Regions from separate parts of the Micromonospora sp. CNZ303 genome, predicted to be linked through region 2. Evidence: riboswitches for the same ligand, from Rfam matches in the RefSeq annotation. Region 2 holds a riboswitch; each other region holds the start of a gene.

Region 1 (5,185 bases), on a different contig from region 2:
CGCCACCGCAGGCGACGAGGGCGAGGGCGGTGGTGACGGCGACGCCGGCCAGGGCGGCACGGCGCGCCAGGGTACGAGTGGTCATGGTGGAACCTTTCGGTGTCGGAACGTACGCGGCATGACGGGAACGCGGAACGGCGTGCAACCGCACCGCGTCGAACGCGTCCTACCTGCGCAGCACCGAGACCGTGGCGAGCCGCAGACCGACCGGCCGGGGCGGCGGGGCCCGGGGCGGTGGGAAGGCGCCGACCGGACCGCCCCCGATCGGGCCGACGGCGGGTACGCGGACCGACAGCAGCACCGCCAGCAGCAGCGCGGCCGTGAACGCGCCCAGCACCGCCAGGCACACGCCCCACCCGGGCAGCCCTCCCCCCGTGCGGCCGCCGGCGGGCAGGAGGTCCTCGGAGGCGCAGCCCCCGGGACAGCCCACGACGGTCTGGAGGGCCGGCCCGGCGGCGTGCGGGGCGTCGACGTCCCGCGGGGGCGGCACGAGCGCGAGAGCGGCATGCGGGGCGGACACCACAGCGGCGTGCCTGGCGGAGACGACGGGCACCCGGGCGGCGTGCCGTGCCGGCGCGGGAGCGGCGTCCGGAACGGGCGCGGCGGCGGCGTGCGGGCCGGGCGCGGCGGCGGCGTGCGCCGATGGGTTCGCGGGATGGCCCGTCTGGTGCGAGTCGTGGCCGATCGTGTGCATCGCGGCCAGCCCGAGCAGCGTGCCGACGAGCAGCAGGAGCCGCCCGCCCCGCGCCGCCGTCACCGTCGTCCGCACGTCCCTCACGCTAGCGCGTCGGACCGTGCCGCACGGGCACCACCCACGGCCGGGCGCGCGCAGGTCCCGCGCGTGGGCGTGCCGGGCGGGCGTGGCGAAGGTCCGTGCCGCGACACCACCCGCACGATCTGCGCCCCGATGCCGGGGTGGCTACCATTCGGCCGGTGGCCCTCCGGACTCCGCACCACCCGCGCCGCGCCCTCCGCCGGGCGACGGCGCCGACCGCCCGTCGCCGGACGGGAGCCGACGGCCACGGCACGTGACCACAGCGCCACGTGGAGGCGGTTCCCGCCCCCGCACCCGTGGCGACGCTGAACCGACCGGCCCGCCGGCCCGTACCCCGCCCTGGACTCGTTGGGAGACACACGTTGGGCGCCGATCACACCCGTCCCGCTCCGTCCGCCCCGCCCGGGGTGCGGCGGATCCTCGTCGCGACGGTGGTGCCCCTCTTCGTCGCCACGCTGATCGCCGCCCTGGTGCTGTGGCCGTGGGACGCGCCCGATCCGGCGACCGGCACCGACGCGCCCCGGTACCACGGCACGGTGACGCGGGTGGTGACGGAGCCGTGCCCGCCCGCCCCGGAGGCCCCGGAGGGGAGCCCCGACGCGCCGCAGGGCCCCTGCGGCACGGTCACCGTACGGGTGCAGGACGGCCCTGACGCCGGCCAGCAGGTGGAGACGCCGGTGCCCGCGGGCCCCGGCGCGCCGACCGTCGCCGTGGACGACGAGATCATCCTGGTCGAGCTCACCGACCCCGCCGATCCCACGGCCAGCACCTACAACATCTCCGAGCACCAGCGCGGCAAGCCGCTGGTCTGGCTGGTGGCCCTCTTCGCGGCCGCCATCGTCGCCTTCGGGCGGTGGCGCGGGCTGGCCGCGCTGGGCGGCCTGGCGGCGAGCTTCGCCATCCTGCTGACATTCGTGCTGCCGGGCATCAGCGCCGGGAACCCGCCCCTGCTGGTCGCGGTCGTCGGCGCCGCTCTGATCATGTTCGTGGTGCTCTACCTGACCCACGGCGTGACGGCGCAGACCTCGGTCGCCGTGCTCGGCACGCTGGGCAGCCTGGTGCTGACCGGGGTCCTCGGCACGATCGCCACCGCCGCGACCCACCTGACCGGGTTCGGCTCCGAGGACGCCACCACCCTGTCGATGTACCAGGCCGACGTCGACCTGCACGGGCTGCTGCTGGCCGGCATCATCATCGGCTCCCTCGGCGTGCTGGACGACGTCACGGTGACCCAGGCCGCCACGGTCACCGAGCTGGCGCACGCCAACCCCGGGCTGTCCCGGACGCAGCTCTACCGGGCGGCGACCCGGGTCGGCCGGGCGCACATCGCCTCGACGGTGAACACCATCGTGCTGGCGTACGCGGGCGCCTCCCTGCCGGTGCTGCTCCTGCTGACCGCCGACTCGCGGGCGGTGACCCAACTCCTCACCAGCGAGTTCCTCGCCCAGGAGATCGTCCGCAGCGCGGTCGCCACCCTGGGCCTGATCGCCGCCGTGCCGCTGACCACCGCGCTGGCGGCCCTGGTGACCACGGCCGGCCGCCGCGGCGGGGACGCCACCGACCGCGCCGCCACCGCGCCCGCGCCGACGCCCCGGCCGGCGGCCGACCGGTCCGAGGCGTTGGAGGCCCTCAGCGGGCCGCGTGGGGACACGCCGTCCGCCGCTCCCGCCGGGTGGCCCGACGGGAGCAGAAGTACGGACACCGCATGGTGACGCTCCTCAGCGTGACCGAACAGGACGTTCGTCCTGATAAACGCGTCACTGGTCACCGTCCGCCATTACGAAATAACGCATTTAGTCGGCTTAGGGACGTAGATCCCCGGGAGCGTTCTCGGGTAACCTCGCTGCCGGTCACCGCCGAAGGCGCGCAGCGGCGCCTGCGGTGCCGCCGCCCAATCGCCGCGAGGCGAACCGGGGACCCAGGTACGTGGGGTGAATCCGCGACAGCGGTAGGGGCCACTTCCGCCCCGAACCCGTCAGCTAACCCGGTCGGCGGTCGACGGAAGGGAAAACTGTGACGGCACCCCTACGCCGCTGGTTGACGCCCGTGGTGGCCGTACTCGCCGCCCTGGCGGTCTTCGCCGGGCCTCTCCCGGCGGCGGCCGCGCCCACCCCGCCCAAGCCCTCCGGGCACGGGGACGACGAGCCCAAGCTGCTCGACGACCTCATCGAGGCCCGGAACAGGTCCTACGTGCAGGCCAAGGCGAAGCTGGCCAATTCGAAGAAGCGCCAGCTCGAACTGGCGCTGGAGGTCTCCCGGGCGCAGGCCGAACTGAACGCGCTGGCCCCCCAGGTCAGCCAGATCGCCGCCCAGTCCTACCGCACCGGGCGGATCGGCGCGGTGTCCATGCTGCTGGACACCGCCAGCCCCGACTCGTTCGTCAAGCGCGCCGCCGCCCTCGACGAGCTCAACCTGGTCAACTCCAAGAAGCTCGCCGAGGTGAACGCGGTCAAGGACCGCGCCGAGCAGGCCAAGCTGGCGCTCGACACCGAGGTCCGCGAACAGCAGAAGCTGACGAACGAGATGGCGCGCGGCAAGCGGGAGGCGGAGAAGGCGCTCGCGCTGGTCGGCGGCAGAGGACTGACCAGTGGCAAGGTGGTCGCCACCTCGCCGGTGGCGAGAATCGCGCCGGGGCGGACGGCCGACGGCGACTGGACCCCGCTGTCAGCCACCGAGGACGACCCCACCACCTCCGGCCGCATCACCGCGCGCACCCTACACATGTACAAGGAGGTCAAGCGGGCCGGCTTCAACCGGTTCGTCGGCTGTTACCGCCCCGGCGGGCCGTACGAGCATCCGAAGGGCCGGGCCTGCGACTGGTCGCTGCAGAGGAGCGGCTTCTCCCCCTGGCACAACGACGACACCTACATGTACGGCAACAACCTGACCGCGTTCCTGGTCCGCAACGCCGACCGGCTCGGCATCTACTACGTGATCTGGAATCGGCAGATCTGGTTCCCGGCGACCGGCTGGAGTTCCTACAGCGGCCCGTCGAACCACACCGACCACGTCCACGTGTCACTGCTCTAGCCGGGACCACACGTACACAGAGGGCCGCCCCGCCGGACGCGGGAGCGGCCCTCTGTCGTCGTGCGGGCCCGCCACGACGGTGACGGGCGAACGGAGTCAGGCGAGCGCGGCGCTGGCCGCCGCCTCCGGCGCGTCGGCCGTACGGGCGGGCACCTCGGCCACCGTCCGCACCTCGCCGGCGGTCAGCCGGTACGACATGCCGACCACCCCGCAGCGGCCGGCGGCCACCTCCGCGGCGAGGACGGCGGAGCGGCCCAGCATCGCCTCGACGGTGTGCGCGATGTGGATGTCGACGATGCCGTCGATGTCGTGCACGCCCTCGGCGGCGGCCCGGCGCAGGCTGGGCACCACGGCGTCCACCACCGCGCACAGGTGCCCGACCGGCGGGGTGCCGGTGGCGTCCGCCGCACGCGCCGCCTGGACGGCCCCGCAGGAGTCGTGACCGAGCACCACCACCAGCGGCGTGCCCAGGACCGTGACGGCGTACTCCACGCTGCCCAGCACCTCGGGACCGATGGTGTGACCGGCGGTGCGGACCACGAAGAGGTCACCGAGCCCGCGGTCGAAGATGATCTCGGCGGCGAGCCGGGAGTCGGAGCAACCGACGATCACCGCGAAGGGGTGCTGCCCGTCGGCGACTGCGGCGCGGTGCCCGGCGTCCTGGTTGGGGTGGCGCGGGGCGCCGGTCACGAACCGCCGGTTGCCGGCGTGCAGCTCGGCGAGCGCCTGCTCGGGACTCGCGGGGACGGCGATCGCGGTGCCGACGTCGGCCGGGGCCCCGCCCGTGGCCGGCGCCGGGAGCGTCCGCTCCGGGCCCGGTTGGCTTCCTGGCGATCCGGGACGACTCATCCCACACCTCGCTACCTCACGTGAACGGCCTGGTCACCCGGGCCGACGCTGGACGCGGGCTGCCACCACCGTCACACGCACTGCAAGATACGTCAAGGGATGCGTGATATGCATTTCATATGTTCGGCGGCCCCGGCGCGGCGGTGCCGGGCCCTCCGCACGTCCGTCGGCCGCGAGGGCGCGCAGGAAAACACGAAGCAGGAGCCATACGATGGCGGGCATGGCGACGACAGGGGAGAACGGGAGCACCCGCAACTGGACCTTCCTCACCAACCACGGGCACGTGCTGCTCGCCATCGCCCGCAACCCCACCGCCCGGCTCCGCGACGTCGCCGACGAGGTGGGCGTCACCGAGCGGGCCGCGCAGGCGATCGTCGCCGACCTGGAGGCCGGCGGCTACCTGCACCGCACCCGGGTGGGCCGACGCAACGAGTACACGCTCAACCCCGCCGGGCGGTTCCGACACCCCGCCGAGGCGGACCGGCAGGTCGGCGCCCTCCTCGCCCTCTTCGCCGACGACCAGGACCCGGC
Region 2 (5,185 bases):
GGCAGCAGGTCCAGGGCGACCCGGGCGGCGGTCGGCCAGTGCCGCTCGGCGTCGCGTACCCGGGCGGCGGCGGCCACCGCGGCGCCCCCGCTGGCGGCCGTGGCCTCCCCGGCCGAGAGCACGTCGAGCGAGACGGCCATCGCCCGGCAGCCGTTCGCGGCGGCGGTGAAGGCCGCACCCACCGTGCCCGAGTGCAGCACCGCGCGTCCCGCGTTCGCGCCCCGGTTGATGCCGGACAGCACCACCGCCGGCGGGGGACCGAAGGCGCCGTGCACGGCGATCAGCGCGATGAAGCCGGGGGAGCCGCCGACCGCGAACGCCGGCACCCCCGGCACCTCCGGCAGCGGGTGCTCGTGGACCACCACCTGCCCGTCGCGCTCCACGGCGGTCATCGCGGCGCTGGTGCCGCTCGCCTCCTCCAGCGGCGCGGCGACGACCACGTCCAGGCCCCGGTCCGCCGCCGCCCGCGCCAGCGCCTGGATGCCGGGCGCGGCGATCCCGTCGTCGTTGGTGACCAGTACCCGCAGCGTCATCGCTCGGCCGCCCGTTCGGCCAGCTCGTCGGGGCTGGTCCGCTCCTGCGGCCGGCTGCCGGCCGGTACGAGACGCACCCGGTCGACCAGGCCGGTGATCGAGTCGAGCCGGCCGGTGCCCAGGCCGTGCCGGGTCACGTTCAGCGCGCCGGCCGCCGCGCCGGTACGGATCGCGGTGCGCACGTCACCGCCGCGCGCCACCACGGCCGCCACCCCGGCGGTCATCGAGTCGCCGGCCCCGCGCGGATCGGCCGCCTCCAGCCGGGGCATCTCGACCTCGAAGACCTCGCCGTCGACGAGGGCGAGGGCGGGCTTGTCGGCCCGGCTCACCACCACGTTCTCCGCGCCCCCGGCGTGCAGGTCGTACAGGGCCCGGGTGAGCTGCTCCTCGTCGTCGCCGTCGGCGCGGCCGTCGGCGATCAGCTCCTCGTGGCTGACCTTGAGGAAGAAGACGCCGCTGTCCAGCACGGCGTCCAGGTGCTCGCCGCAGAGGTCGACCACCACCCGGCTGCCGTTGGCCCCCAGGTCGGCGGCGAACCGCCGGTAGAGGTCGGCCGGGACCAGCGACGGCTCGTTCGGCCCGCTCAGCACGCTGACCGAGGCGCGCAGCCCCTCGCCGAGCGCCAGGTTGTAGAGCTCGTCCAGCTCGTGCCGGCTGAGCGGCTGGCCGGGCACGTCCACGATCTCCTGCCGGGAGCCCTCGCGCCGATCGTGCACGTACCCGCCGCTGCCGGAGTCGCGGACCACCACCTTCAGGTGCACCCCCTCGCTGACCAGCAGCGGCTCCAGCACCTGACCGATCTCGCCGCCGAGGGCGGCGCAGAGCACCACGTCGACGCCGAGCGACATCACCATCCGGGCCTGCCAGACGCCCTGCCCGCCGGGGTGCAGGTGCAGCTCCGGCGCCTCGCTGGGCTGGTCGACGGTCACCGTCAGCCGGGGCGTGGGCGCGAAGACCATCACGTGCCCGCTCATCCGTCGTACCCGTTCATGCGCCCATCCTCCGCCGGTCGACACGTACCGTGACCATCCATCAGCTGACCGTAGTGTGGTCGGCGGCCGGACGTCCGGACTCCGGGCGGGATCGGCGCGGCGTTGCCAGGGCGCCCGGCATGCGCGACGATCGGGCGACCACCGACGCTGGGGAGACGGCGTGCTCAGGCGAAGTTCCTTCAGCTACACCGTCCAGGCGCGCTGCTCCCTCGCGGAGGCCGCAGCCCTGCTCGCCGACCCCGGCCGGCAGGAGGACCTGCACCCGCTGATCGTGCGGGTCCGCCGGGTGCCGCCCCGTCCTGGCGCGCGGGCCAGCTACGACATCACCGATCGACTGGCCGCCGGGCCGGTGCGCCTGCCGATCACCTACCGGGCCGACGTCCTCGTCGACGATGCCGACGAGATCGTCACCGTGGCCCGGCAGTGGCCCGCCACCACGGTGCGCAACCACACCCGCCTGCGGGCGGAGCCCGACGGCGTGGTGCGCATCGAGGTCGAGATCACCCTGGCCGCGCCCGCGCCGCTCTTCGGCTACGCGTTCCGCCAGGCCCGCGCCGCCCACCTCGGGCTGGCCGCCCGCCTCGCCGCGGCCCTCGACACGAGCCCGCCCGGGGCACCGGGGGACTGACCGGCGGGACGGGCCCGCAGCGGCCGGAGGCGACGGACGCCGTCGCGCCCCGGTGACCCGCGACGGGCGGGGCACCGGGGGCGCGGGCGTCAGTAGACCGACAGGTGCACGTGGTTGGTGTGGTCGCTGGACGGGTCGCCGTTGGCCCCGCTGTACGACTTCCAGCCGCTGCTGGGCAGCCAGATCTGCCTGTACCAGATCACGTAGAGCACGGCGAGCCGGTCGGCGTTGCGCACGAAGTACGCCGACAGGTTGTTGCCGTACGTCCGGTCGCCGCCGGTGGCGTCGCCGCCGAAGCCGCCCTTCTGGGCCGCGAAGTCGCAGGCCCGGCCCTTCGGGTGTTCGCCCGAGCCGCCGGGGCGGTAGCAGGAGACGTAGCGGGTGAAGCCCGCCGCCTTGGCCTGGTTGAGCGCGTGCAGGGTGCGCGGGGTGATGCAGCCGTTGGCGGGGGTGGGGTCGTTGACGCTGCACGACTCGCGCGGCCAGGAGCCGTCGGAGTTGCGCGGGGCCGCCTTCGCCGTCTTGCTGGAGGTGCCGCCCGGCGAGGCGCCCGCCCCCGTTGACTGCTGCCGCTGTTGCTGCTGCTCGCGGTTGGCGACCGTCAGCGCCCGCTCGGCCTGCTCCTTGCGCTTGGCCATCACGGTGACCTGCTTGCGCTGCTCCCGGATCTCGCCGTCCAGGGCGAGCTTGGTGCGGGTGGCCTGGTCCCGGGTCTCCTGGAGTTCGCGCAGGGCCCGGTCCTCCTTGGCGGCCACCGCGTCGAGGGCGGCGGCACGGTCCATGAAGCCGTCCGGCGAGCTGCTGTTGAGCAGGGCGGACGCCACGCTGAGCCGGCCGGTGCGGTAGGCCGCCCCCGCGATCTCGCCGACCTTGGCGGTGTGCGCGGCCATCTCGACCTCGGTGGTCTTGAGCTGCGCGGCGAGCTGCTGCTGCCGCTTGGCCGACGTGTCCAGGGCGCGCTTGGCGTCGAGGTAGCCCTTGCTGGCGGCCTCCAACTGGGCCCGCAGGGCGGGGGTGCCGCCCTCCTCGTCCTGGCCGGGGGCCGCGGCGAGCAGGCCGGCCCGGGTGGCGGCCGCCGCCGGGGCGGCGGTGACCGGGGCCCCCGCGGCGCCGAGGGCGAGCATCGTGGCGATCAGGGCCGCCGTCCGGGCGGCACGTCGTCGTACAGGTGCCATCACTGGCATACACGTGTCCTTCCGTCAGCCGCCGACCGGGTTAGCTGACGGGTTCGGGACGGAAGATCCCTACCGCTGACGCGGATGCACCCCACGAACATGGTTCCCCGGTTCGCCCCGCCGGGCGATTAGGCGGCGGCCACCGCCGGCACCGGAGGGTGCCGCCTGGCGGAGGCCGAAGCCGAGCCTACCGGTGCCGGTGTGACTGATGCAGCGCAGGTGACGCAGGGTGTACGTCCACTAACAGTCAAATCCGGCATAAGCGCACAATACTCTCCCAGATTTAAGGTTGTCCTCATTACCACTCAACCGACCCGCAGGCCCCGCGCGACGCTCCGGGCTCGATCTGCAACGTGGCGTGCTCGATGTGGAAGTCGTCGTGCAGCGCGGCCCTGGCGGCGCCCAGCACCGCGCCGACCTCCGCGCCGGGTGCCATGGTCAGGTGGGCCGAGGCCACCTCCATCCCGGAGGTCAGCGTCCAGACGTGCAGGTCGTGCACCTCGGCGACGCCGGGCACGGCGGCCAGCCGGTCGTGCACCGCGGTCACCTGGAGGTGCTCCGGCGCGGCCTGCACCAGGATGCGCAGCGCGGCCCGCCCGAGCCGCCAGGTGCGCGGCAGGATGAACACCCCGATCGCGACCGCCACCAGTGGGTCCGCCCACCACCAGTCGGTGGTGGCGATCAGCAGCGCGGCCCCGATCACGCCGAGTGACCCCAGCAGGTCGCCGAGCACCTCCAGGTACGCGCCGTGGACGTTGATGCTCTCCTTCGCCCCGGAGCGCAGCAGCGCGAAGGCGCCGATGTTGGCGAGCAGGCCGAGCACGGCGACCACCAGCATCGGGCCGGCCAGCACCTCCGGCGGGTCGCCGAAGCGGCGTACCGCCTCGATCACGACGTAGACCGCGACGCCGGAGAGCAGCATGGCGTTGGCCAGTGCGGCCAGCACCTCCAGCCGGTAGAGGCCGAAGGTGCGCTGCGGGTCGGCGCCCGCCCGCCGGGTGGCGGCGATCGCCGCGAGCGCCATGCCGATGCCGAGCACGTCGGTGAACATGTGCCCGGCGTCGCTCAGCAGGGCCAGCGAGCCCGTGCGGAAGGCCGCCACCGCCTCCACCACCATGAGGCCGGCGAGCAGCCCGAACGCCGCCCAGAGCCGGCCCCGGTGGCGGTGCGCGGCATTCGCCACCGACCCGTGATGGTGGTCATGACCTGCGCCCACGCGCCCACCCTCCGTCAGGCGTCCGAATTCGCGTTCAATCTATGCTCACATCGCTATGTATGCAAGTAACGGCGGCTCAGCCGATCGGGTCGACGGTGGTCAGCCGCTGGGTGGCCCGGGACAGCGCCACGTAGAGCGTCCGCACCCCCGACCCCGGGTCGGCCCGGATCTCGCCCGGGGCGACGAGGACGACCCCGTCGTACTCCATGCCCTTGGCCTCCAGGCTGGTCACCACCTGCAAACGTGGCGTGCCGAGCCCGCCCAGCCAGCCGGCCACCTCGTCGCGGCGCGGCACCGGCGTGATCACCCCGACCGTGCCCTCCACGTCGGCGAGCAGCGCGCCGGCCGCCGCCACCACCGCGGCCTCCAGCTCCGCCGGCGGCACCACCAGCGCGACCGGGTCGACGCCGGTGGAGCGCACCGCCCGGGGCAGCGGCAGGTCCGGGTGCAGCCGGCGGATCTCGGCCGCCGCCACCGCGAAGATCTCCGCCGAGTTGCGGTAGTTCGTGGTGAGGGTGAAGTGGTGCCGCTTGCGCCGGCCCAGCGCCTGGTCCCGGGCCCGGGTCAGCTCCTCGGGATCCCCCGTCCACGCCGTCTGCGCCGGGTCGCCCACCACCGTCCACGAGGCCAGCCGGCCCCGC
Region 3 (5,185 bases), on a different contig from region 2:
AGCTGGGCCGGCTCACCGAACTGCTGGCCGCCGACCGGGCCCGCAGCGGCCGGCAGCACGTGTTCGGGGCCGCCGCCAGCCGGGAGCTGACCCTGACCGAGTGCGTGAACCGCTCGGACGCGCTGGTCTCGGACGTGTCCGGAGTGATCTCCGACTACCTCTACTCCGGCAAGCCGTACGCGGTGACCGACATGGTGGACTCCGGTGACCGGTTCCCCGAGCAGTTCCCGCTCGCCGGGTCGGGCTACGTGCTGCGGCGCGACATGGCGAACGTGGACGAGGTGCTGACCGCGCTGCTGGACACCGATCCGCTGGCCTCGGCGCGGTGGGCCACCCGGAGCCGCTACCTGGGCGACTTCCCCGCCGAGTCGTACGCCGAGGCGTTCCTGGAGGCCGCACGGCGCCAGCTCGACGAGCGCGGGAAGACGCCCGCCCCGCGCACGGGCGGCGCGACCGGCCTGCCGCTCGACCCGGACGAGGCGACCCTCTCCCCCGCCACCTGACGCCCCGGCAGCCAGGCACAGCGGTCGCGACGGCGGACCTCCGGGCCGGCCGGCGCGCCGTCAGCGGTACGGCTCGACGAGGTCCAGGACCGCCTCGGGGGCCTCGACGTGGGCGTTGTGCCCGAGGCCGGGCAGGACCGCCACCGGCACCCCCAGCTCCGTGAGCTGGGCGTCGGTGACCATGGGGTCGTGCTCGCCGCGGGCCAGCAGCACGGGCACGTCGGTCGCCGCCAGCAGGGCGGGCAGGTCCGGCGCGCCCACGCCGAACGCGGCCGCGTCCATCGCCAGCCGCCAGCGGCCGTCGACCTGCCGCAGCCCCGCCTGCACGACGGGGTGGTCCGGGGCGAAGAGCCCGGTCAGGCCGGCCACCCGCAGGTAGCGGCGGGCCGCCTCGTCCCGGCTGGCGAACCAGGTCACCGGCCGGGCCGCCAACTCACCCGCCTTGGCCAGCTCCGCCGGCGACCAGACGGCCTTGATGCCGAGCCCGACGACGGCGTCGACGGGCAGCCCGGCACCCCGGGCGGCCAGCGCCAGCCCGACCACCCCGCCGAGGGAGTGCCCCAGCACGACGAGCCGGTCCCCCGCCGCGAGCCCCGCGGCGATCCGCGCGGCCAGCCCCGGGAAGGAGTACTCCGGCAGCGGCGGCGACCAGCCGTGGCCGGCGAGGTCCGGCGCCAGCCACCGCCCCGCCCACCGGCGCTCCAGCAGCGGCGCCCAGGGCAGCCACACGTCGCCGGTCGCGCCCATGCCGTGCAGGAGCAGGAGCACCCGCCGGCCGTCCCGGTCACCCGACTCATCGACCATGGGCGCAGTGTGCCACCCGTCGGACGCCGCGGGCGAGGGCCGTGACCCGGACACGACATCGGGCGCCGACCCCCCGGGTGGGGAGCCGACGCCCGAGGACGTCGCTCAGGCGGAGTAGCCGCGGGTGGCGGCCCAGTTCGCCAGGGCGATGGTGCTGATCCAGTACGACGCGGTCGCCGGGTTCGCCGAGTCGGCGATCTTCACCAGCCGCCCCTCGTCCTGGTAGCCGACCACCGCGACGTAGTGGCCGCCGGGGAAGGAGTGCCAGCCGCCGTCGGTGTCCGTGGCGCTGCCGGCGACGTTGACCACGACGCCCCGCCCGTCGGCGATGGCCGCGACGACATCGGCCTGGAGCCGGTCCATCTGGGCCGGGGTGGCGGCGCCACCGGGGATCATCCGGGTCCGGTACGGGTCACCCTTCACCGTCGCGTTCAGCACGCGGGTGGTGTCCTGGGCCGAGTCGGTGCCCATCTGGTCGGTGCCCAGCTGGGCGCCGAGGGCGTCCTGGCTGCGCGCGATGCCGGCGGCGCTGAGGGCGTGCCGGACGGCCGCCGGACCACAGTTGTAGAAGGTGGTCTGGGCCTGGTAGTCGTAGTCCAGGCTCTTGGCGGCCGGAGGCTTCGGCGGCGCCGGCTTGCGGGTCAGATCCGGGTCCGGGGCGGCGCTGGACGCGCTGGCCGACGGGGCGGCGCTGGACGCGGCCGGGGCGGCGCTGGACGGGGCGGGCGCGACCCGGGCCTGGCTGCGCGAGGCCGCGGCGTCGTCCCGCAGTTCGGTGGCGGCCACCGGGGCCTGCGCGGCGGCGGGGGCCTCGTCGGCTCCGGCCAGCAGCGCGCCTGTGCCCGACGCCAGCACGAGCGCCGCGGCGGACGCGGCGGCCAGCTGGTACGGACGCTCGGACGTGAGGCGACGCAGCTGTCGCTTGAGGTGGTGCTTCACGGTTTCCTCCACGGGCTCAGGGGTGAGCGGCCGTCGGTCCGCGCCGAGGGCAGGGCGGACCGACCGCGCGGACGGGCGTCCGGGCGGGTGGTGGACCACTCAGGGGATGCGCCCGGGACGCCGGGCGACGGACGGTGACCGGTGGGTCAGCTCATGACCTGCGGGCGGACGAGCGCGGTCACCGTGGCGCCGTGGAGACGGCGGCACAACCGAGGGGTGTACGGGTGTGGCATGAAGATGGAACTCCTTCCGACACCGCCGACCGGGTTAGCTGACGGATTCGGGCGGGAAGAACGCCCTACCACGGGCCCACGGCCCACGGATTCACCCCAACGAGCACTGGGTCCCCGGTTCGTCGTTCACGATTAGGCGGGTCGGCGCGGCGTCGCCTCTGGCGATCGGGTACCGCACCGGACGCGCCGACATTACTGGCCGGCCCGCGCCCTGCCAACCCCGTCCCACCTGCCTAAACCTTGATCCGGAAACAATTTTTGCGGGCACTTCGCCACTGACGCGACTCAATGGGACGACCGCTTCTGCGCGCACCTTGAGGCGACAACGGGACAAGTGGCCGACATCGGCGCCGAAACCCCGGCAGGAATCGACCGGGCCGCGCCCGATGACCGGTTCGCCGACGTGGTGACCGGCGTCACCGAAACGGTCGGGATTTTCGTCGCCCGGGCTCTCCGGCCGCCGGGGCGCTCAGTGCGAGTCGGCGTACGTCGGTCGGTGGCCGTCCTGCGGGTCGGCGGCCCGGGGGCGCGGCACGGCGCTGCCCCCGTCCGCCGGCGCCGCCCCGGGGCCGCCGGGGCCCTTCCCGGCGCCGTCCCCGTCCCGCGGCGTCCGGGCCGGCCTGCGCGGGGTGAGCAGCCGCATCATCGGCGTCTCGACGAGACGGTGCAACAGCCCGGCCAGGGCCAGGTTGACCAGCAGGAAGCCGAGCACCACCGCCAACCCCCACCAGCCGGTGAAGCCGACGCCCCAGTCGCCGGTGAGCCGCAGGACGGTGATCATCACGAGGACGTGCACCAGATAGAAGGCGAAGGAGACCTCGCCCAGCCAGACCATCGGCCGGGACCGCCACGGTGAGCGCCGCCCGCGCACGTCCGCGTCCGCCGCCGCGGCGATGACCAGGATGTACGCCACCGAGAGCAGCGCCGCCCACAGTTCGGCGCGGACCCACTGCGCGGCGACCACCCAGGTCGCCACGAAGACCAGGCTGGCCAGCGGCAGGCCCGGCCCGCGCCATCGGCCACGCCGCATCAGCTCGGCGGCGGCCACGCCCATCCAGAACTCCAGCGACCGCACCGGCGGGAAGACCTGGGTGAACCACCAGCGGCTCTCCTCGGGCACCAGCGCCTGGGCCGGCCAGAGCGCCAGGATGAGCAGCGGCACCGCGACCACGACCGCCCACAGGGCCCACGGCCGGGCCCGGCGGATCAGCGGCAGCGCCAACGGCAGGCAGAGGTAGAAGAAGAACTCGCAGGACAGCGACCAGCTGACCGTGTTGATGCTGTAGAAGTGGCCCGGCCGCGGGTCCCACGCCTGGAGGAGGAACAGGTTCTCCACCGCGACGAACCGGTCCACGGGGTCGGCGAACCAGGCCGCGACCGCCAGGGCCGCCACCCACAGCACCACGTGGCTCGGCCAGATCTTGGCCACCCGGCGCCGCCAGAACGCCCGACGGGTGTCGGTGGGTCGGGCCGACCAGACCAGCACGAAGCCGCTGAGGATGAAGAAGAACTGCACGCCCGACAGCCCGAGCGCGAAGGCCCAGTCCACGACGGCCTTCTGGCCGGGCTCGGCGATGATGCCCATCGTCGCGACGTGGAACCCGAAGACGAGCAGGGCGGCGACCCAGCGCAGCCCGGTCAGCGACGGCAGGCGGCTGGCCGGGGACGCGGGCCGGGCGGCCGGCGCGACGGTCGCGGCGGCGTTCATGCCGGCATCCCGACGATCGGCAGGGTCACCAGCACGTACGTCTCCTCCTCGACCCCGTCGCCGGGCGTCCCGGGAGGACGCCCCGTGGCGGCTCCGGTCGGCACCGCCCGCCGGGCACCATACCCGCCGCTCCTGCTGATCTTTCCGTCCCGTCCGGAAGCGACTGTTCCGCCCTATTCAGGGCGATCGTTGCGTCCCGTCCCCGTGACGGGGGTGACGGCCGGCTAAGCCCTCGTCGGCCGGTGGCCTAATATTCCGTGACCCAGAGGCGACGAGAGGCGGGGCACATGCATCGGCGGATCCTGATGCGGGCCAAGAAGGGCCCGTTTGACGTCTACTCGCCGGAGGAGAGCTACGAGCACAACTGGATCGGGGAGAACAACGGCAACCTCGTCTTCAGCCACGCCGCACACAAGCTGCTGCGCACCGCCACCGCCGAGATCGCCTCGACCGAGTTCAAGGTCAACCCGCGCGACGCCGACATGATCAACGAGCGGTACGACGTCTACGTGGTGCCGCTGGCCAACGCCTTCCGGCGCAGCTACGCCCACCGCGTCGAGGCCATGACCAAGCTCATCGAGCGGCTGAAGATCCCGGTAGTGGTGCTCGGGGTCGGCGTACAGACCGACGTCCACGGCGACCGGGAGTACCTGCGCCCGATCGACGACGTGGTGACCCGGTTCGTCCGGGCGGTGCTGGACCGCTCGCCCAGCATCGGCGTCCGAGGCGAGATCACCGAGGGCTACCTGCGCACCCTGGGCTTCTCCGCCGTCGACGTGATCGGCTGCCCGTCGATGTTCCTGCACGCCGACAACCTCCGGGTGGAGAAGCGGAAGGCGGCGCTGGCGCCGGACGACCGGCTCGCGCTCACCGTCTCGCCGTACGTCAAGTCGATGGCGAAGATCATCACTCGGCACCACGAGCGGTATCCGAACCTGCGCTACCTGCCACAGGACCTCAAGACGCTCGGCACCCTGCTCTACGGCGACGCCCCCGAG
Region 4 (5,185 bases), on a different contig from region 2:
CCTCGGCAACGACAAGATGGTGCACGCACCGCGGGCCGGCAAACCGGTCAACGTCTCCAGCATCAACACGATGCCGGTGGCCGGGTTCCGCCGGCCCTGACGTCCCGCACCCGCAACGACACGAGGGCCCCCGGTCGGATCGACCGGGGGCCCTCGTCGTGCGGTGGGATCAGCGGGGCGCGCCCAGCGGGGACGGCACCAGGTTCACGTCGTCCAGGTTGACGTACATGATCCGGTGACCGAACTGGACCTGCACGTACCTGTTGTCGCCCCGGACGACCGTCTGGTCGTGGGGAGCGGAGCCGTCGAACGTGGTGGCCCGGTAGTACTCGCCGGGGAGCAGGTTGCCGACGGCGTACCGCTGGCCTGCCGAGAGCGTGTACTGCAACGGCGAGATCGCCTGGTACGGCACGCCCTCCGGGTACGCGGCCTGCTCCGGGTAGGCCCGGCCGTACACCGGGATGGTGGCCTTACCGGCCTTCGGGGTCACCACGAACCCGACGGTCCACTTCGCCGTCGGCTTGGCGGCGGGGTTGTGGAACCACCCCTTCTGGCCGAGGTACCAGATCGCGGTCCAGTCGCCCTGCACCTCGGCCAGCGCGTACGTCTGGCCGGCCGAGACGCGGGCGCCGTGGTCGGAGACGTACGTGGTGTTCGGCGTGCCGTCGGGCCGCAGCGCGATGTCGTTGACCAGCGGCGCGTCGTGGCTCGGGGCGTTGTGCAGGAACAGCGCGGAGGAGCCGCGCAGCGGACAGGGGGCCGTCGCCGGGGGCGGGTTCGGCACGCCCGGAGGCTGCCGGTTGCAGCCGGTGAACGGCGGCTGGTTGGTGGCGAAGTCCGGGTCGATGGTGACCAGCCCCGTGCGGTGCGTGCCGGTCGACTTGAACGGCGCCTTGAGCAGGTCGAAGTAGTGCGACCAGTTCCAGTACGGTCCCGGGTCCCAGTGCATGCCGCGCACGTTCGCGGCGACGGTGCCGGGGACGTTGTCGTGCCCGATGATGTGGTTGCGGTCCAGCGGGATGTTGTGCGCCCGCGCCAGGTGGCGGACCAGCTTGGCGGAGGTGCGGTACATCGCCTCGGTGTACCAGGTGCCGTGCCCGGCGAAGCCCTCGTGTTCGAGGCCGATGGACTTGGCGTTCACGTACCAGTTGCCGGCGTGCCAGCCGACGTTCTTGGTCTTGATGTGCTGGGCGATGTGCCCGTCCACCGAGCGCAGGGTGTAGTGCCAACCCACCCGCTTCGGGTCCTTGACCAGGTTGACGCTGGGGCCGAAGTAGCCCTCGGTGTCGTGGATGACGATGTACTCGATCTTCTGCTGGGTGGGACGGTTGCCCAGGTCGTGGTTGCCGTAGTCGCCCAGGGTGGGGCCGTAGTTCTCGTACGGCGCCGGGATCCACTCGCAGGAGATGTCGCTCGGGCACTCCAGCCCGTCCGGCCGGGCGAGCTTGCGCAGGTTCAGCCGGTCCAGCCAGGAGCGGTTCGGCTGCACCGCCCGGCCGGCCAGCGTGACCCGCTGCCCGTCGTCGGTCACCCGGCTGTCGCCCGTGGCGATGGTGGCGTACACCTCGTTGGCGAAGGCCGCCGCGGCGTCGGCGCTGTCCGCGCCGGAGTACCGGGCCACCGCGCCGTACCAGGCCGCCGGGTCGGTGTCGGCGCCGACCGGGGCGCCGATCTCCTTCTGGTACGCGGCCAGCAGCGCCGCGCCACCCCGGATGTTCGCCGTGACGTCCGTCCGCAGCGACTCCTCGCTGGCGCCGGTCAGCTCGGCGGCGGCGTCGACGGTCCGCAGCGCGGCCTCGGCGGGAGGCGACGCGGCCGGCGTCTCGTGGGCCTCGGCCAGGGACGGGCGGGACTCGTCGCCGCGCGGGTCCTCGGTGCCCTCGTCGTGGTGCGTGCCGCCGGCGAGGGCGGTGACGTGCTCGGCGTCGGTGAGGTGCATCGGTCCGTAGCCGCCGCTGGTGCTCGGCGTGCCGGCGTTGGTGTCCCAGCGGGACTGCAGGTAGGAGACCCCGAGCAGGACGCTCTCCGGTACGCCGTACTCGGCGGCCGCGGCGGCGTACTGCTGCTGCCGGTCGTTCACCGGCTCTGCCGCGGCGGCGGACCCGGCGGCGGTGAGCGGCGTCGTCGCCATGGCGGCGGCCACGGCGGCGGCCAGCAGGACGCGTCTGCTCCTCGATGTCGCTGACAGGTGCATCAGACCCCCAGTTCGGACGGGCAAAGGTGGGGTCACCTTCGCCCCGCCCGCCGCCTCTGGTCAATACCTTTCCGTTAGACACTTCAAAAGGAAGAAAATCTTCGTCGCCCGGGTTGCGGATCCGCCCGGCTCCCGATGGGTACGGAGTGTCACCGCCCGTAGGGTTGCGGATCGATAACGGTCGTCTCTACTCTGGTCATTCGTCGGCCGGTGACACTCCGTCCAACCAGGGCGGTGACGGTCCGACACCGCCGAGTCGCTCCCGAGCGAGCCGGGGACCCAGGTTCCCCGGGGTGAATCCGCAGTCCTGCGGTAGGGCGCCCCTTCCCGCCCGAACCCGTCAGCTAACCCGGTAGGCGGTACGGAAGAAGGAGTACTGAGCCCGGTGGCACACCATGCCCCGCGGCCACCGTCGGCCCGGTCGGCCCTCGCCGACCCGATGACGGCTGCGCCGCGCCCACGCTGGTACCGCTGCACCACCGCCCTCGCCGCCCTCGCCGCGTTCGCCGTCGTCCTGACCGGCGGCGCCACGGCGGCCCACGCCGAACCGACGGTCGCCGAGATCGAGCGGCAGATCGACGAGGACTGGAACAAGCTCGAACCGATCATCGAACGGCACAACGCCACCCGCCAGGACCTGACCGCCAGGCGGAAGCAGGCCGACGCGCTCGCCGCGCAGATCGGGCCGCTGGAGAAGCAGGTCGACCAGGCGATGGAGAAGGTGGGCGCGCTGGCGGCCCGCGCCTACAAGGGCGAGAACGTCTCCGCCGTCAACGCCCTGCTGGGCAGCCGCTCACCGAGCGAGATGATCGGGCAGCTCGAACTGCTCGACCAGTTCGCCCAGCACCAGCAGCAGGACGTGCGGCAGGTCGCCGAGCTGCGCGACCGGCTGGCCGCCAAAAAGGCGCCCCTGGACGAGATGGTCGTCCAGCTCAGCCGCACCGAGGCCCAGCTCGCGGCGAAGAAGAAGCAGATCAACGCCGAGATCGACCGGTTGCAGAAGCTGCGGCTGCGGGTCTACGGCAACGGCGGCGGCGGGCCGCTGCGTCCCGCCCCCTGTCCGGCCGGCTATCCCGGCGGCCCGGCCGGCACCGCCGTGAAGTTCGCCTGCGCGCAGATTGGCAAGCCCTACGTCTGGGGCGCCGAGGGGCCGAACTCGTACGACTGCTCCGGCCTGATGCTCGCCGCCTGGGCGAAGGCGGGGGTGTCGCTGCCGCACAACGCCGCGCAGCAGCGCCGGGCCACCGCGTCCGTCAGCCGGGGCGAGCTGCGCCCGGGTGACCTCGTCTTCTACTACAGCGACCTGCACCACGTCGGCATGTACGTCGGCGGGGGCTGGGTGGTGCACGCCTCCCGCGCCGGGGTGCCGATCAAGATGAAGAAGGTCGACGACGGCCCGATCCACAGTTACGGCCGCCCCGGCTGAGGCGCGCGGAGGGCCCCTGCCCGGCGGGGGCCCTCCGCGCGCCCACGGGGTCGGGTCAGCGCGTCGGCCAGGTGCGCCAGTGCTGCCAGGAGCGGCTCGGGGTCGGGCCGCGCTGCCCCTGGTAGCGCGAGCCGTAGACGGCCGAGCCGTACGGGTGCTGCGCCGGCGACGAGAGCCGGAAGATGCAGAGCTGGCCGATCTTCATGCCCGGCCAGAGGGTGATCGGCAGGTTGGCCACGTTGGACAGTTCGAGGGTCACGTGACCGGAGAAGCCCGGATCGATGAAGCCCGCCGTGGAGTGGGTGAGCAGGCCCAGTCGGCCCAGTGAGCTCTTCCCCTCCAGGCGGCCGGCGAGCTGGTCGCCGAGCGTGATCACCTCAAGCGTCGAGGCGAGCACGAACTCGCCCGGATGCAGCACGTACGGCTCGCCGTCGGGCACCTCGACCATCGACGTGAGGTCGTCCTGCTGCTGCGCGGGGTCGATGTGGGTGTAGAGGTGGTTGTTGAAGACCCGGAAGAGCTTGTCCAGGCGTACGTCGATGCTGGACGGTTGCACCAGCGCGGGCTCGAACGGCTCCAGCGCGAGCGTTCCCGCCTCGATCTCGGAGGCCAGGTCGCGATCGGAGAGCAGCATCCGCACACCTTAGCGACCGGCACGCGTGACCTGCGTGTCGGAGTGCATCTTCGTACAATTGTTCGATAGAATGCCGGCATGGCTTCCTGGTCCGAATTCGCCGCCGACGAGCCCCGCCTCGCCGACGGGATCCGCCTCCTCATGCAGCAGTACGGGCCGGGCTTCGGCTACCTGGCCACCGTCCGCGCCGACGGCGGTCCCCGGGTGCACCCGGTCTCCCCGGTGATCACCGACGAGGGGCTCTTCTGCTTTGTCGTCGACTCGCCCAAGCGGCGCGACCTGGAGCGCGACGGCCGCTACGCGCTGCATTCGTTCCCGCCGGAGGAGAGCGACGACGAAGCCTACGTCGCCGGCCACGCCCGGCCGGTGACCGACCCGGCCCGGGTGGCCCGGCTGGCCCGCAGCCACCGGGCCGCGCCGCAGGTCGACTGGCGGGTCTTCGAGTTCACGGTCGACGTGGCGATGCTGGCCCGCCGCGAGTCCGGCGTCGCGGGCGGCGCCAGCGAGTGGCACGGCCGGCCCGCCGTCCAGGTGTGGCTCGACCCCCGCGCGGCCGCCGCCGGCACCGCGCTGGTGCCCGAGACCCGGTCGGGGCGCGTCGGCGACCACGCCGCCCGCCCCGCCGCCTGAGACGCGGTGCGGCGCCCCGGGCCGTCCCCCTCCGGGGCGCCGCACCGTGCCACCGCCCGACCCCCGCGTGCCCGGCCGCACAGACGCCGGTGCCGGCCCCGTCGAGCGAGGCCGGCACCGGTGCAGTCGTACGGCGGAACTACGCCGCGCGGTACGCGTTCCAGGCGGTCAGCATGCGGCTGGCCTGCCCGGCGGTGAACTGGTACATGCAGGAGTCGTAGCTGTAGTCCATGAAGTTGGTGATCGGGTCGACGCCCGGGGCGGTGCAGGTGTCCCGCCCGGTCGGGCAGCCGGAGGCCGG

Evidence for each region. A riboswitch is a leader RNA that binds a small molecule or an ion and turns the genes downstream of it on or off. The one in region 2 is predicted to bind cyclic di-AMP.
Region 1: it holds a riboswitch for cyclic di-AMP, as region 2 does, so the genes downstream of both, EV374_RS04545 (VldE C-terminal domain-containing protein) here and EV374_RS18990 (VldE C-terminal domain-containing protein) in region 2, are expected to answer to the same signal.
Region 3: it holds a riboswitch for cyclic di-AMP, as region 2 does, so the genes downstream of both, EV374_RS15100 (C39 family peptidase) here and EV374_RS18990 (VldE C-terminal domain-containing protein) in region 2, are expected to answer to the same signal.
Region 4: it holds a riboswitch for cyclic di-AMP, as region 2 does, so the genes downstream of both, EV374_RS13820 (C40 family peptidase) here and EV374_RS18990 (VldE C-terminal domain-containing protein) in region 2, are expected to answer to the same signal.

Annotation. Positions count from the first base shown of each region.
Region 1 covers NZ_SLVT01000002.1:267,856-273,040, forward strand. The annotation lists gene EV374_RS04530 (DUF305 domain-containing protein) at 1-85, opposite strand, end outside; gene EV374_RS04535 (hypothetical protein) at 167-769, opposite strand; gene EV374_RS04540 (YibE/F family protein) at 1,138-2,487, shown strand; cyclic di-AMP (ydaO/yuaA leader) riboswitch at 2,654-2,785, shown strand; gene EV374_RS04545 (VldE C-terminal domain-containing protein) at 2,789-3,805, shown strand; gene EV374_RS04550 (carbonic anhydrase) at 3,902-4,654, opposite strand; gene EV374_RS04555 (MarR family winged helix-turn-helix transcriptional regulator) at 4,866-5,185, shown strand, end outside.
Region 2 covers NZ_SLVT01000011.1:153,252-158,436, forward strand. The annotation lists gene surE (5'/3'-nucleotidase SurE) at 1-533, opposite strand, end outside; gene EV374_RS18980 (PfkB family carbohydrate kinase) at 530-1,507, opposite strand; gene EV374_RS18985 (SRPBCC family protein) at 1,686-2,153, shown strand; gene EV374_RS18990 (VldE C-terminal domain-containing protein) at 2,243-3,328, opposite strand; cyclic di-AMP (ydaO/yuaA leader) riboswitch at 3,342-3,473, opposite strand; gene EV374_RS18995 (cation diffusion facilitator family transporter) at 3,627-4,544, opposite strand; gene EV374_RS19000 (AAA family ATPase) at 4,621-5,185, opposite strand, start outside.
Region 3 covers NZ_SLVT01000008.1:116,565-121,749, reverse strand. The annotation lists gene EV374_RS15110 (CDP-glycerol glycerophosphotransferase family protein) at 1-503, shown strand, start outside; gene EV374_RS15105 (alpha/beta fold hydrolase) at 564-1,307, opposite strand; gene EV374_RS15100 (C39 family peptidase) at 1,413-2,258, opposite strand; cyclic di-AMP (ydaO/yuaA leader) riboswitch at 2,488-2,628, opposite strand; gene EV374_RS15095 (acyltransferase family protein) at 2,949-4,187, opposite strand; gene EV374_RS15090 (polysaccharide pyruvyl transferase family protein) at 4,475-5,185, shown strand, end outside.
Region 4 covers NZ_SLVT01000007.1:143,950-149,134, reverse strand. The annotation lists gene EV374_RS13830 (C40 family peptidase) at 1-100, shown strand, start outside; gene EV374_RS13825 (peptidoglycan recognition protein family protein) at 170-2,194, opposite strand; cyclic di-AMP (ydaO/yuaA leader) riboswitch at 2,434-2,567, shown strand; gene EV374_RS13820 (C40 family peptidase) at 2,580-3,620, shown strand; gene dcd (dCTP deaminase) at 3,676-4,254, opposite strand; gene EV374_RS13810 (pyridoxamine 5'-phosphate oxidase family protein) at 4,333-4,884, shown strand; gene EV374_RS13805 (zinc metalloprotease) at 5,024-5,185, opposite strand, start outside.